DNA from 2 places in the Klebsiella sp. MISC125 genome. Region 1 is predicted to be linked to the other one. Evidence: predicted binding sites of a transcription regulator. Region 1 holds the regulator's gene; the other holds the start of a gene.

Region 1 (7,568 bases):
ACCCGGTTAAATTGGTTATCGAAAACTATCCGCAGGGCGGCAGCGAAAAGGTAACGATGCCGAATCATCCGAGCAAACCGGATATGGGTAGCCGTGAAGTGCCATTCAGCGCCGAAATTTGGATCGATCGCGCGGATTTCCGTGAAGAGGCGAACAAGCAGTACAAGCGTCTGGTGCTGGGCAAAGAAGTCCGTCTGCGTAATGCTTACGTTATCAAAGCCGAGCGCGTAGAGAAGGACGTGGAAGGTAATATCACTACTATCTTCTGTACCTACGATGCTGACACCCTGAGCAAAGATCCGGCCGATGGTCGCAAGGTTAAGGGCGTTATTCACTGGGTGAGCGCAGCACATGCGCTGCCGGTAGAGATTCGTCTGTACGATCGTCTGTTCAGCGTGCCAAATCCCGGTGCTGCTGATGATTTCCTGTCGGTCATGAACCCGGAATCGCTGATTATCAAGCAGGGTTTTGCTGAACCAAGCCTGGCGCAGGCGCAGCCTGAAAAAGCATACCAGTTCGAGCGTGAAGGTTACTTCTGCCTCGACAGCCGCTATGCAACCGCAACCAATTTGGTATTTAACCGTACTGTTGGTCTGCGCGACACCTGGGCGAAAGTCGGCGCGTAGTTATCCGCCATCAATGAGAACGCCGCAAACAGCGGCGTTTTTTTTTATTTCAGAATCAGGGGATTAAATTGTCATATTTTCGCGATGCGAATTAATCTTGTTTACAGATTGTAAAAATTACGACTGTTTATCCCTTTGGTCATCCACTATAAAAACATGTAATCGCTTTCATTACGCCTGTTTTTTCTGATATAGCAAGCACTTCCACGTCAAATGCATGACTTCTACGACTGAAACAAAAAGACATAGATTATGTGCGCTTTGTCATAATCTTCATCTTTTGTCACCGAAAGAGATTGATAATTCGCGTCACGAAAAATAGTCTATACCCAGTGGTTATGCGGATTTTACCGCTCCACTTTTTTAGCAGTTTTATTTTATTTTTTTCGCTAGTTGCCCTTGGTAACTGCGTTTTTAAAAAGTCAAAGAGGATATGCATATGCGTACGTTTAGTGGCAAACGTAGTACGCTGGCGCTGGCTATCGCCGGTGTGACAGCACTGTCAGGTTTTGCAATGGTACCGGATGCGAAAGCAGAAGGGTTCATTGATGATTCAACGTTAACCGGCGGCATCTATTATTGGCAGCGTGAGCGTGACCGTAAAGATGTGACCGACGGTGACAAATACAAAACTAACCTTTCTCACTCCACCTGGAACGCCAACCTGGATTTCCAGTCTGGCTATGCTGCCGACATGTTCGGTATTGATGTTGCCGCCTTTACCGCCATCGAAATGGGCGAAAGCAGTGACAGCGGCCACCCGAACGAAATCGCTTTCTCCTCGCGCAATAAAACTTACGATGAAGACTATTCCGGTGATAAGAGCGGGATCAGTCTGTACAAAGCAGCCGCCAAATTTAAATTTGGCCCGGCATGGGCACGTGCAGGCTATATCCAGCCTACCGGTCAAACATTGCTGGCTCCGCACTGGAGCTTTATGCCGGGTACTTACCAGGGTGCTGAAGCCGGTGCCAACTTTGATTATGGTGATACGGGCGCGCTGAGTTTCTCCTATATGTGGACAAACGAATATAAAGCACCGTGGCACATTGAAATGGACGAGTTCTACCAGAACGATAAGAAAACCAAGGTTGATTATCTCCACTCTCTCGGCGCCAAGTATGATTTTAAAAATGACCTCGTGCTGGAAGCCGCATTTGGCCAGGCACAGGGTTACATCGACCAGTATTTCGCTAAGGCCAGCTACAAATTTGATATCGCAGGCACGCCGCTAAACACCAGCTACCAGTTCTACGGTACTCGCGATAAAGTCAGTAACGGCGGGGCGAACGATATTTATGATGGTACCGCCTGGCTGCAGGCATTGACCTTTGGCTATAAAGTTGCCGATGTTCTCGACCTGCGCCTGGAAGGAACCTGGGTTAAAGCCGATGGTCAGCAGGGCTACTTCCTGCAACGTATGACGCCGACTTACGCCTCATCTAACGGTCGTCTCGATGTCTGGTGGGATAACCGCTCTGACTTCAACGCCAACGGTGAAAAAGCGGTGTTCTTCGGGGCGATGTATGACATGAAGAACTGGAATATGCCGGGTTGGGCCTTCGGCGCGTCCTACGTTTATGCATGGGATGCAAAACCAGGAAAAATGTCTTCTCCTGATGCTTACTACAACCCTGACAAACGTCTGGAAGAGTCAGCCTACAGCCTGGATGCGATGTACACCGTACAGGAAGGACGTGCGAAGGGTACGCTGTTTAAACTGCACTTTACTCAATACGACAACCACTCCGATATCCCAAGCTGGAGCGGCGGCTACGGCAACATCTTCCAGGATGAGCGCGACGTGAAGTTCATGGTTATTGCTCCATTCACCATTTTCTGATGCCAGTGCGGCGGGCATGAGCCTGCCGCAATTTCCCGAGGTCGATTATGAAGAAGCTATTGCTTGTCGCTATTATGGCGGCAGGTCTGGTTGCCTGCACGCAGTCGCCAGCGCCGAAAGAGGATTCAAAGTTAAAAGATGCCTACAGCGCCTGTATTAATACTGCTGAAGGTAACCCAGATAAAGTCGAAGCCTGCCAGAGCGTATTAGACGTTCTGAAGCAAGAGAAGCAGCATCAGCAGTTCGCCACCCAGGAAAGCGTGCGAGTACTGGATTACCAGCAATGTATCCAGGCGCGTAAAACCGGTAACGATCAGGCTGTACAGTCGCGCTGTGACCAGATTTGGAAAGAGATTCGTAGCAACAACACGAAACCCTGATTTTTACTTTTCGTAGCCATAAAAAAAGCCAACCATCAGGTTGGCTTTTTGCTGCTTACGCAACGGGGAATTACTTTTCCACCGCGTCGTGGGCATGTTCATCTTCGCGGCAATCGCCTTCTGCACAGTGACCGTACAGGTACAGGCTGTGGTTGGTGAGGCGAATACCGTGTCGGGAGGCAATCTCACGCTGACGAGCTTCAATTGAGTCATCGCTAAATTCGATCACTTTGCCGCAATCGAGGCAAATCAGGTGATCATGATGATGCTGCTGCGTCAGTTCGAAAACGGATTTACCACCTTCGAAATTATGACGAGTGACGATGCCGGCGTCGTCGAACTGGTTCAGTACGCGGTAGACGGTGGCCAGGCCAATCTCTTCACCCATATCAATCAGGCGTTTATATAAGTCTTCCGCACTGACATGATGGTTATCCGGTTCCTGCAGGACTTCCAGGATTTTTAATCGTGGAAGTGTTACTTTCAGGCCAGCCTTCTTTAATGCGGTATTGTTGTCAGTCATGCGGAATCTGTCCTGTTGCTAAACGATCTACTTCCATCAGCGGAAGTAATACAGAGAATCACCCGATGTAATGCGTCTCATTATAGAACTGCCATGGTGAAATGAAAACTGCAAGCATCGGGCCTTGTATGCTGTCAAAAACGAGGCACTGGCTACAAAGTGCTTCACGTGACCTCGTTAAATCAGAGGACATTGTACAGATATGTGATTAAAAGTTAAAAACTTGTAGCTATAACTTTGATTGCTTTTATCTATTAATTCGGCGAAATCTGACGATAACGCCGTTTAGACTCAGGCATTCTTGATTTCTTCGAGGTGCAGCTCTTCAGAAATCTGTTTTACCCATTTTTCCACGCGTTCGTTAGTCAGTTCTGGCTGACGGTCTTCGTCGATGGCCAGACCCACGAAGTGGTCATCATCTGCCAGACCTTTAGATGCTTCGAAATGATATCCAGCAGTCGGCCAGTGACCAACGATAGTGGCGCCGCGCGGTTCGATGATGTCGCGAATGGTACCCAGCGCATCACAGAAGTATTCAGCGTAGTCTTCCTGATCGCCGCAGCCAAACAGCGCGACCAGTTTGCCGTCGAAATCGACTTCTTCCAGCGTCGGGAAGAAATCATCCCAGTCACACTGTGCTTCACCGTAGTACCAGGTTGGAATGCCGAGCAGCAGAATATCGTGAGCTTGCAGATCTTCTTTGCTGCTCTTGGCAATGTCGCGAACATCAGCAACATCTTTACCAAGCTGCTTTTGAATCATTTTTGCAATATTTTCGGTGTTGCCGGTGTCGCTGCCAAAAAAGATGCCGATGATTGCCATGAGTAAAATAACCTCTTGAAACTTAATGATGTGGTAGGGACTTAAATGCCCACAGATAGGGGCAATGATAGCAGAACTGAGAAGGGCGCGGAAACAGCAATCACGCCCGACTGCACACTCTGCTACATGAAAGCTTATTTTTTGAGGGTTTTAGGCTTTATCCTGGCTGCGCAGGGCCGCCAGTTGGTTCATCAGCATCTCTTCAATCAGATCGCTGCGGTTCATGTTGCGGGCTTCGGCCAGCTCATTGAGCGCATCAACCGCATCGGCATTGAGCTTCAGCTCAACGCGCTTCAAACCGCGAACTTTATCGCGCTTGAGCTGATTGCGTTTGTTGATACGCAGCTGTTCGTCGCGTGAAAGCGGATTGGTTTTCGGTCTACCCGGCCGACGCTCGGTTGCGAACAAATCTAATGTCGTACGGTCCGTTTGTTCTTTTGCCATGATTCAGAGTGACTTCGGGGGAAACAAGCTGTCGGGCATAGCCGACGCAGATAGCCCGCCATAATACATCAGGCGAGGGGCTGCGCCAACGACCGCGGGCATTCTGCCGCGCGGTCGGGCAGATTTTAGCCAGTTACGCGGCTATGGAGGTCAAATAACGGCGTATTGCCCGTAAAACGGCCTCTGGTTTTTCTGCATGTACCCAATGTCCGGCTCCGGCAATCACATGGGCCCGTGCCTGGGGGAATTGAGCCAGCAGAGCCTCACGGTAGGCATCGGTTACGTAGGGTGAGTTACCGCCGGGGATAAACTGCGCCGGATGCGGCCAGGCGGGGATGGTTTGCCAGCCGACGATATTGTCATATTGCTCCCACAATACCGGCACGTTAAACCGCCACTGACCGTCCACAAAGGATTTCAGCAGGAACTGAATGACGCCTTCTTCATGAAGGTGTTCGCGCATAACCGTCGCTGCCTGCTGGCGAGTGGCCGCGTGGGCGTCGGTCACGGCATTGATGGCGGCGAAGATTTCATCATGGCGACGAACGTGATAATCCACAGGGGCAATATCTATCGCAACCAGGCCCGCAATGCGCTCCGGGGCCAGCGCGCTCAGCGCCATGACCGCCTTGCCGCCCATTGAGTGACCAATAAAGGTCGCTTTTTCTATTTGGTATTCATTGAGAGTATCAATCAAATCCTGAGCCATCGCGGCATAGGTCATCTCTGGTGCGCGCGGGGAAAGACCGTGATTTCGCATATCGACCTGTAAAATATCGTAGTCAGCGACCAGATCGCGGGCGAGGATCCCAAGGTTATCCAGACTGCCAAAAAGGCCATGGACCAGGACGATAGGGGGATTATTGTGCGGATTCTGTGCAGATTGCGCTCGGCTATTTAATTTCATGGCAAAGTTCTTTTTTTCGCTCCGTCGGGTTAGGGTATTATGTTGGACATTCTGCCATCCGGCTGCAAGACCCGGAAGATTTCCGAGTTTTACCGCCATCCTGGTTTGACGCTATCCGCGGTTGGGATTTGTCCTTATAATCCCGACAACTTGTATTCAGAAAAGATATCGTACTGGATTAAGATGAAAACAATTGAAGTTGATGATGAACTCTATAGCTATATTGCCAGCCACACCAAGCATATTGGCGAGAGTGCATCCGACATTTTACGGCGCATGTTGAAGTTTTCCGCCGTTTCCCAGCCTGCCGCACCGGTAGCGAAAGTCGTTCCGGCTCCGGCGCCAACGCCTGTCGTTGAAGTGAAACCCGCCAATCCTCTGAAGGATAAAGTCCGCGCCATGCGCGAGCTGCTGCTATCTGATGAGTACGCCGAACAAAAACGCGCGGTAAACCGTTTCATGCTGGTTCTGACTACCCTCTACTCCTTAGACAGCAAAGGCTTTGCGGAGGCGACCGAGTCTCTGCATGGGCGCACTCGCGTCTATTTCGCTGAAGATGAGCGGACGCTACAGAAAAATGGTAATCAGACAAAACCTAAGCAGGTTCCGGGCACGCCGTGGTGGGTTATTACAAATACCAATACCGGCCGCAAATGCAGCATGATTGAACATATCATGCAGTCAATGCAGTTCCCTGCTGAATTGATCGAAAAGGTTTGCGGTACGATCTAGTCATTTAACTTTTGCACCAGAAGGATCAGGCAATGGCAATCGATAAGCGCGCAGGTCAACCTGCGCAACAGAGTGATTTGATTAACGTCGCCCAACTGACCGCCCAGTACTATGTGCTGAAGCCAGAAGTGGGCAATGCGGAACATGCTGTGAAGTTTGGCACCTCCGGCCACCGCGGCAGCGCGGCGCGCCACAACTTCAACGAGCAGCATATTCTGGCGATTGCCCAGGCAATTGCTGAAGACCGCGCAAAGAACGGGATCACCGGCCCATGCTACGTCGGGAAGGACACCCACGCGCTATCCGAACCTGCTTTCATTTCCGTACTGGAAGTGCTGGCGGCGAACGGTGTTGATGTCATCGTTCAGGAAAATAACGGTTTCACCCCGACGCCGGCGATTTCTAATGCGATTCTGGTGCACAACAAGAAAGGCGGCCCACAGGCTGACGGCATCGTCATTACTCCGTCCCATAACCCGCCGGAAGACGGTGGTATCAAGTACAATCCGCCGAACGGTGGCCCGGCTGATACCAACGTGACTAAAGTTGTTGAAAATCGCGCTAACGAACTGCTGGCTGCTGGCCTGCAGGGCGTGAAGCGTATTTCTCTTGATGCGGCGCTGGCCTCAGGTCATGTGAAAGAGCAGGATTTGGTGCAGCCGTTTATCGAAGGGCTGGCGGATATCGTCGATATGGCGGCTATCCAGAAAGCGGGCCTGACGCTGGGTGTTGATCCGCTTGGTGGCTCCGGTATTGAGTACTGGAAACGCATTGCTGAGTACTACAAGCTGAACCTGACTATCGTTAACGATAATGTCGATCAGACTTTCCGCTTTATGCACCTCGATAAAGACGGTGCGATCCGTATGGACTGCTCCTCCGAGTGCGCCATGGCTGGCCTGCTGGCGCTGCGCGACAAGTTCGACCTGGCCTTCGCTAACGACCCGGATTACGACCGTCACGGTATCGTGACGCCTGCCGGGTTAATGAACCCGAACCACTACCTGGCAGTGGCGATTAACTACCTGTTCCAGCATCGTCCGCAGTGGGGCAAAGATGTTGCTGTCGGTAAGACTCTGGTCTCCTCGGCAATGATCGATCGCGTAGTGAATGATTTGGGCCGCAAGCTGGTGGAAGTACCGGTTGGTTTTAAATGGTTCGTTGATGGTCTGTTTGACGGTAGCTTCGGCTTCGGCGGCGAAGAGAGCGCGGGGGCTTCGTTCCTGCGCTTCGACGGCACGCCGTGGTCTACCGACAAAGACGGCATCATCATGTGCCTGCTGGCGGCGGA
Region 2 (7,568 bases), 890 kb from region 1:
TCGAACAAGTTATTGACGTTCGCCTGCACGGTCAGTTGCTTCGTTAACTGGTATTGCGCAAACAGGTTAACCAGCGGATAGCTGCCCTGATACAGACGCTGCGTTTCACCATCCGGGCCGGTCACATCCTTATAAACCCGATTTTGCCAGGTTGCACCGCCGCCGACGGTCAGTTCAGGCAGCACCGGAACACGGTAGCGGGTAAACAGTTTGAGCTGTGTTTGCGGGGCGAAACTGTTGTAGCGGCCGCTGCTATCAGTAGCGACGTAGCGGGTGGCGCTGAAGGTCATTTGCATGTTGTCCGTCACCGCGCCATTAACTTCAAACTCCGCCCCCTTACTCACCGCGCCTTTTGTCGCGCGATAAGCCTGTTCGCTGGAGCCATTGACAAAGACCCCGCTGATGGCTTCCGACGCGTTCTCCTGCTCGATGCGGAAAATGGCGAAGTTGGTGGTTAATCGGCTATCCATCCAGTCGGCTTTTAGCCCGGTTTCGTAGTTCTTGCCGGTGATTGGCGACAGCCATGCCCCATCAGCGGATCGTTTAGTTTGTGGCGAGAATATTGACGTATAGCTGGCGTAGGCCGACAAACTTTCCGTGATGTCGTAGACCACGCCGCCGTATGGCGTCATGTTGTATTTGCGCATATCGCCACTGCTGCCGTTAGCGCTGTACTGCGTATAGCGAGCGCCAAGAATGAGCGACAGCGGATCGGCCAGAGAGAAACGCGCGGCGGTATAGGCTGATTTCTGCCGCACAATATCATCGGCATTAAGATACCAGTCACCCCATTCCGGCTGAGCGACGCTGCCGTTCCAGTTGTTATTAAAGATGCCCATCTGGTCGCTATCCATCGGCCCATCCTGGCTATAGCTCGCGTTGTGCTGTCGGCTGTAGCTGGCCCCGGCCATAAGCTGATGCTGGCGGCCAAATAAATTAAACGGCCCGCTGGCGTAGGTATCAAAAGAGTCAAGGGTCCGTTTGCCGCGGTCTTTACTGCCCCAGCCGGTGGTACCTTCACCGGTGGTCGCATCGGGGTTACCCATCACGTACAGCAAGGTGTCGTTAAACGTCTGCTCGCCATGAGTACCGTTGAAACGCAATGACCAGCCGTTATCCCAGTCGTGGGTCAGATTGGCAAACACCTTGCGCGATTCGACAGCGTAGCGCGTCCAGTCGGCTGCCGTATTGGTGCTGCGATCATAATGGGTGCGCGAGCCGTCGCTATACAGGCTCGGTAGCCCGCCCCACGTTGGATTACCGGTATTGGTTTTTTGGTAATCCCAGCCCAGCGACAACGTTGTCCTGTCCGTTAAATCTGCATCCACGACGCCGTAAAGAAACTTTTTGGTCTTATGATAGCGATCCAGCCAGCTATCCTGATCCTGATAACCAGCAATCACCCGTCCGCGTACGCTGCCGTCGGCGTTGAGTGGTGTCGAGAAATCGCCGACATAGCGCTGCTTGTTCCAGCTCCCGTAACTGGCGCTGACGTTGCCGGTTACAGTTTTGCTGTCGGCTTTTTTGCGCACCATATTCACCGTCGCGCCGGGATCGCCTGCTCCGGTCATCAGCCCGGTTGCGCCACGTACAATTTCAATACGATCGTAAATAGCGGTATCTTCCGCCGCATCGCCGTAATTCCACGCATCGCCCAGCGAGGTGGGGATATCGTCGTAGGAGAAACTGGTGATTTCAAAGCCGCGAGAGTAGTAATACGAACGTTCGCTGTCGATTTCCTGCGATGACACGCCGGTCGCGTTGGTCAGTACATCATCGATAGTTTGCAGGTTTTGATCCTTCATACGCTGCTGGGTAACGATGCTGACAGACTGCGGCACATCACGCGGTGCCAGCAGCATTTTGGTGCCCGCACGCGTGGTTTTCGCGGCGTAATCCTGCGGGTCATCCGCGGTATTTTCAGTACTGCCGTACACCACCATATTCTGCTGAGTATTTTCTGCTGCCTGGGCAGGGTGAATAAACGCGTGTACGGCCAACGCCAGCAGCGAAACGGTGAACGGTTTTACTATTTTGTTTATGGATGCGTGCCCTGAACTTCCCTTGCCATTGAGAAACATAACTTTTTTCCATCAGGAATTATTCTTGTGAATGCAGCTGTTGCGCCGGCAGCGCTGATGAAATAGCCCTCTATTCCATGAGGTTTAGCGCCACAAATAACGTGAAACAGCAACAATTGAGAATGGAAATGATAATTATTTGTTTTATTAAACTCATAGTGTTTTGTAAGTTAACTGTAAGGAAATGTATACTTACATCAAATCAATGTATTAGCCTCTCCCCACCCCGCATTCCCACTCACTACCGCTGAAAAATACCCATCCAGGGTCTTAGAAATCAGCGCTCTCCCCCCTCCCACTCCGTTAGCCAATTTGCTCAACCCAAACAAATGATTATGATTCTCATTCTTGTTTTAGCGACGTTGCTCTGCCTTAGAGCACGTAAACCCAATGATGGAGTTCAGAATGAAATCGTTGTTCAGCCCGCATAAAACCACGCTTTCCGCTGCGCTGGTTACGGCATTGACCCTGACCACGTTGCAGGCCATGGCAGAGACATCGCCACCAGCCACTGCCGCCGTCCACCAAAAAACCACATCACCTCTGGTCCAGCGTCAACTGGGGGATGGTTTATATGAGTTGGCTCTGATACCTGGGCAAAATGCCCTGTTTGTTGCCAGCGCTCAGGGGTTCAAAGACGTTAACGGCGGCATGCTCTACCGACTTGACCCGACAACGCTGACCACCACGGTCGAAACCCATACCGATCTCAAAAACTTTGGTATGGCGGTCGATGATAACGGTCAGGTTTTCTACACCACTAACTCGCTGGACGGCGGCGTGTCAAAAGTGGATGCCCATAGTGGGAAAGTACTGCAACGCCTGATGTTCGAGGGCAAGGACAAAGATGGAGATCCCGTTGGCGCGCGGGAAGTTCTGTTTCACGACAATCAACTCTACATCGGCCGCGTGACCGATCCCGGCTACATTTCCGTGGTTGACGCGAAAACCATGACTTTGAAAACCCAGATTGAAAAAGCCGGCAAATGGGTGACCGGGATCATCTACTCTCCGCTAACCAAACGCATCTATGCGGCTAACGGCGGCGGCGAAATTCTGGTGATTAATCCGGCCACCAATAAAATTGAAAAACGCTGGACTCCGGGCGACGGCAAAGAGTACCTGTTCCTCAACATGGCGGAAGATCCGGCGACTGGCCGCCTGTTCGTGACTGACGATTCAAAAGCGAAAACGACGCTGGTGTTTGATGAGCGTACGGGCAAAGTGATTAAACGTCTTGAGGGTGATGCGCTGGGGATCAAATTCAACGCCAAACGCAATGAAATTTATATCAGCCAGCGCGAGTCGAAAAAGGTATTACAACTCGACGCCACCAGCTATGCGCTGAAAAATACATGGTCTTTCGATAGCCATCCGAACAGCCTGCTGATTTCTCCTGACGGCAACACGCTTTACGTCACCATCAAGCAGGATTTCAACGAGGATAACACAACCAAAGGCCCTGACAGCGTGGCGCGCATTGCGCTGAACTAACCTCCGCATCATCCCGATTTCTTTTGCCGCAAAATGCTGTATTATGCGAGTTATTGCAGCATTTTGCGGAATTTAAAAGATGCATAAAACGGCCAGGCAAAAATACCTGCTTGATATTCTTAGCGAAAAGGGTGAAGTCACTATCAGCGAGCTGGTAGATAAGCTGCAGGTTTCTGCGGATACCCTGCGCCGCGACCTTACCGATCTCGAAAAACAGGGCCTCGCACAGAAGAATCACGGCGGCGCTATCGCCCTGAATCTCTCGTTGATGAACCGCCAAAGCAGAAACGCTCTGCTCGCGGATACCAAACAGCGCCTGGGCAAAATGGTGGCTGAGAAGATCCCCAGCGGATCGACTCTGTTTCTTGACGCAGGCAGCACGGTACTGGCCGTCGCGAGCCAGGTAACCGGCCCCATGACGGTCATTACCCATTCTCTGGACATTGCCCAGCACTTCAGCGATCGCCCGGATATTCAGCTTATTCTGCTGGGTGGAAAATGGGATATGCAACAGCGCCTGTTTGCCGGTCACGCCACCCTGTCGCTGCTCGAACGCTATCGTGCGGATATCGCCATTCTTGGCGCCTGCGCGCTTCATGCCGAACTTGGCCTGAGCGCCAGCCAGGAAGCCGATGCCCAGGTGAAGCGCGCCATGCTGGCGGCCAGCGCTGAACACTGGCTGGTCGCCGACCATATGAAACTGAACCACTGCGAACCCTGGCTGGTCGCTGAACTCACCGATATCCATCAGCTCTTTCTCGACCGTCCGTGGAAAGAGTTGAAGGATAACGGCTCAATACACCTCAACATCGCTGATGCGTAATGACGCGGAGACGCTTATGAATAACGCTAAGAACATCAATATCGCCCTGATTGGCTATGGTTTTGTCGGCAAAACCTTCCATGCGCCGCTGATCCAATCCGTTGACGGCCTGAATCTGGCGATTGTCGCTTCCCGCGATGAAGAAAAAGTGAAGCGCGATTTGCCGAATGTGACCGTAATTGCCTCACCTGAAGAGGCTATTCAGCATCCGGATATCGATCTGGTGGTCATTGCCTCCCCAAACGCGACCCACGCCCCGCTCGCCCGGCTGGCCTTAAACTCTGGTAAGCACGTGGTGGTCGACAAACCGTTTACGCTCGATATGCAGGAAGCCCGCGAGCTGATTGCGCTTGCGCAAGAGAAACAGCGAGTGCTGTCGGTGTTCCATAACCGCCGCTGGGACAGTGATTATCTCGGCGTTAAGCAGGTTATCGAGCAGGGACTTATCGGTAAGGTTAAACATTTTGAATCGCATTTCGACCGCTTCCGCCCGGAAGTCCGCGTTCGCTGGCGCGAGCAGAATGTGCCGGGCAGCGGCCTGTGGTTTGATTTAGGCCCGCATATGATTGACCAGGCGCTGCAGCTGTTTGGCCTGCCGCAATCCGTACAGGGAAATATCGCGACCCTGCGCGATGGTGCGCAAATTAACGATTGGGCGCATGTGGTGCTGAATTATCCGCAGCATAAAGTGATTCTGCACTGCAGCATGCTGGTGGCCGGCGGCGTATCGCGCTTTACCATTCATGGCGATAAAGGCAGCGTGGTCAAACAAAAAGCGGACCAGCAGGAGAGTCAATTACTGGCAGGTGTGGTTCCTGGCAGCGAAGATTGGGGCCACGACGACGATAGTCTGGTGGTTTACGATGCCGATCTCCAAACCCAGGAAATCAGTACACCGCAGGGCGACCAGCGTCAGTACTATATTCACGTCCGTGATGCGCTGACCGGGAAAATCAACAACCCGGTATCACCATTAGAAGCGCTCGCCGTGATGGCAGTACTGGAAGCCGCGGTGCAATCTGCCGAGAGCGGGATGACGCAAACTTTAGCGCTGACCGCCGATGAGCTGGCTGGCCTAAAATAAGCAAGGTTCTGTAACCAGGGAAATCGCCGGGCAAGCAATAAAAACCACAGCCAGTACGGACCGGTAGCCAGGACAGGTGCGCAGCAGCGCCTCCGGGAAACCGCCACGCCGTGTCGACATTATGCCCCGTCGTTACAGGCGCTTCAGCGCCGTCTTCGGGGAATCTATCCGGTCTACAGTTTCACCCGCATCAGATCGCTAAAACGGGTGGTGTAGGCCGGAGATAGCATGTTTCGCTTCATCTCCCAAGCACGCTCTATTCCCTGAGCGGCAAACCAGAGACGCCCTTTTCCTCGTTGGTTAACGTGATCGAGTACCGTCATGAGCTGCTCGCTATTGGCTCGCGGCCGATAGTCATCAAACAAGCTCAACTGAGCCACCCCCTGGCTAAAGAAGTCGCCCAGCATTACGCCACACTTTTGAAACCGATACCCCTCCCGCCAGATGGCATCCAGACACTTTATCGCCGCAGCGACGATATCCCGGCTATCCTGCGTTGGGATCTGGATTTTGGTCCCGGCATCTTTACCATAATAGACTTCATTACCTGCAAACGGGCTGGTTTTAATAAAGGCGGAAACATAGCGGCAATATTGATGATCTGCACGGAGCTTCTCGGCGGCGCGAACCGCATGGCTGCATATTGCTTCACGCATCGGTTCATATTCGCTCACCTTTTGGCTAAACGAACGCGAGCAGATGATTTGCTGCCTCGTCGGCATAAACTCTTCCGGTTCAAGACAAGGCTCGCCGCACAACTCTCGCACTGTGCGCTCCAGCACGACGCTAAAATGTTTTCTGATAAGCGACGCGGGCGTTTCAGCAAGCTGAAGCGCCGTTTTAATGCCCATATCATTGAGCTTTTTCGCTATTCGTCGACCAACGCCCCAGATCTCGCTGACCTCAACCTGAGCCAGCAGTTTTCGCTGCCTGGCCAACAAAGAGAGATCAACAACGCCTCCGGTTTGCGGCCATCTTTTCGCTGCATAATTAGCCAGCTTAGCCAGTGTTTTAGTCGGCCCAATTCCCACACCTACCGTCAAGCCAGTGCACTGGAGTAATGTCGTTCGCACGTGGCGACCAAATGCCTCGAGTTCCCCTGGACGATTAAGCCCGGTGAGATTCACAAATGCTTCATCAATGGAATATTGGTGAACTGATGGGGCCAGCTCTTCAAGAAGGGTCATTACACGGTGCGACATATCGCCATACAGTGCGTAGTTACTGCTAAATACCGCGATCTGGTAACGCTCAAACTGAGATTTCACTTTGAAATACGGCGCGCCCATGGGGATCTCAAGCCGTTTAGCTTCGCTATTTCGGGCAATCACGCAGCCATCATTATTGCTTAATACCACCACCGGACGCCCGCGCAAATCGGGGCGAAAGGCCATTTCACAGCTGGCGTAAAATGAATTCACATCTACCAGGGCAAACATTAGCGAAACCGATTAATGCTGAACGTGACGACGCCAAAAATCTCCAGCTCTTCACCACCATCGTGTAGTTCAATCGGAGGAAAATCAGGGTTCATCGGCATCAATTGCATCACGGGATGCGTGCAGAGGCGTTTGACCGTGTATTCACCGGCCAACGAGGCAATGATGATATCGCCATGCGTTGCTTTCAGGCTGCGATCCACCACCAGTAGCGAACCCTCATAAATACCGGCATCAACCATCGACATGCCTGTCGCCATCACAAAATAGGTCGCCGCAGGATGGCTGATACAAAGCTCGTTGAGATCAATCCCCTTCTCAATATAATCCTGCGCCGGGCTGGGAAACCCACACGGGACAAGATCGCTAAACAACGGTATTGATATGACCTGACGCAATTCAACCGGCTTGTAGAACATCATGATAAACTCACCTGCATATACTGTATTTATATACAGTATCAATACTTCAATGGCGTTAATCAAGCCACATGCAGGGCATTAACGTGAACACATTGAAGTTGTGGAGAATTTAGCATCCGTACGCTAATCATATCGTCGATATTGTGTAGGGGCCCCTATACGTATTCCCGATGGTTTGTATTGCTCTCTGGAAATTTCGGTCAATTGGGAGGAGGATAGAATTTG

What was found. Region 1 encodes Fur, which represses iron uptake genes when iron is present. Its sites were predicted from a motif close to ATAATAATGAGAACNACTATCAA; they were not measured.
Region 2: fhuE (ferric-rhodotorulic acid/ferric-coprogen receptor FhuE) is a predicted target of Fur. The motif match lies at 2,198-2,220, and genes of this name have one in related genera.

The regions. Positions count from the first base shown of each region.
Region 1 covers NZ_CP180448.1:4,316,193-4,323,760, reverse strand. The annotation lists gene glnS (glutamine--tRNA ligase) at 1-626, shown strand, start outside; gene chiP (chitoporin ChiP) at 1,066-2,469, shown strand; gene chiQ (ChiQ/YbfN family lipoprotein) at 2,517-2,849, shown strand; gene fur (ferric iron uptake transcriptional regulator) at 2,920-3,372, opposite strand; gene fldA (flavodoxin FldA) at 3,664-4,194, opposite strand; gene ybfE (LexA regulated protein) at 4,345-4,638, opposite strand; gene ybfF (esterase) at 4,772-5,545, opposite strand; gene seqA (replication initiation negative regulator SeqA) at 5,729-6,277, shown strand; gene pgm (phosphoglucomutase (alpha-D-glucose-1,6-bisphosphate-dependent)) at 6,310-7,568, shown strand, end outside.
Region 2 covers NZ_CP180448.1:3,427,815-3,435,382, forward strand. The annotation lists gene fhuE (ferric-rhodotorulic acid/ferric-coprogen receptor FhuE) at 1-2,081, opposite strand, end outside; gene ACMYSL_RS16280 (YncE family protein) at 2,487-3,575, shown strand; gene ACMYSL_RS16285 (DeoR/GlpR family DNA-binding transcription regulator) at 3,655-4,398, shown strand; gene ACMYSL_RS16290 (oxidoreductase) at 4,391-5,482, shown strand; gene umuC (translesion error-prone DNA polymerase V subunit UmuC) at 5,656-6,921, opposite strand; gene umuD (translesion error-prone DNA polymerase V autoproteolytic subunit) at 6,921-7,343, opposite strand.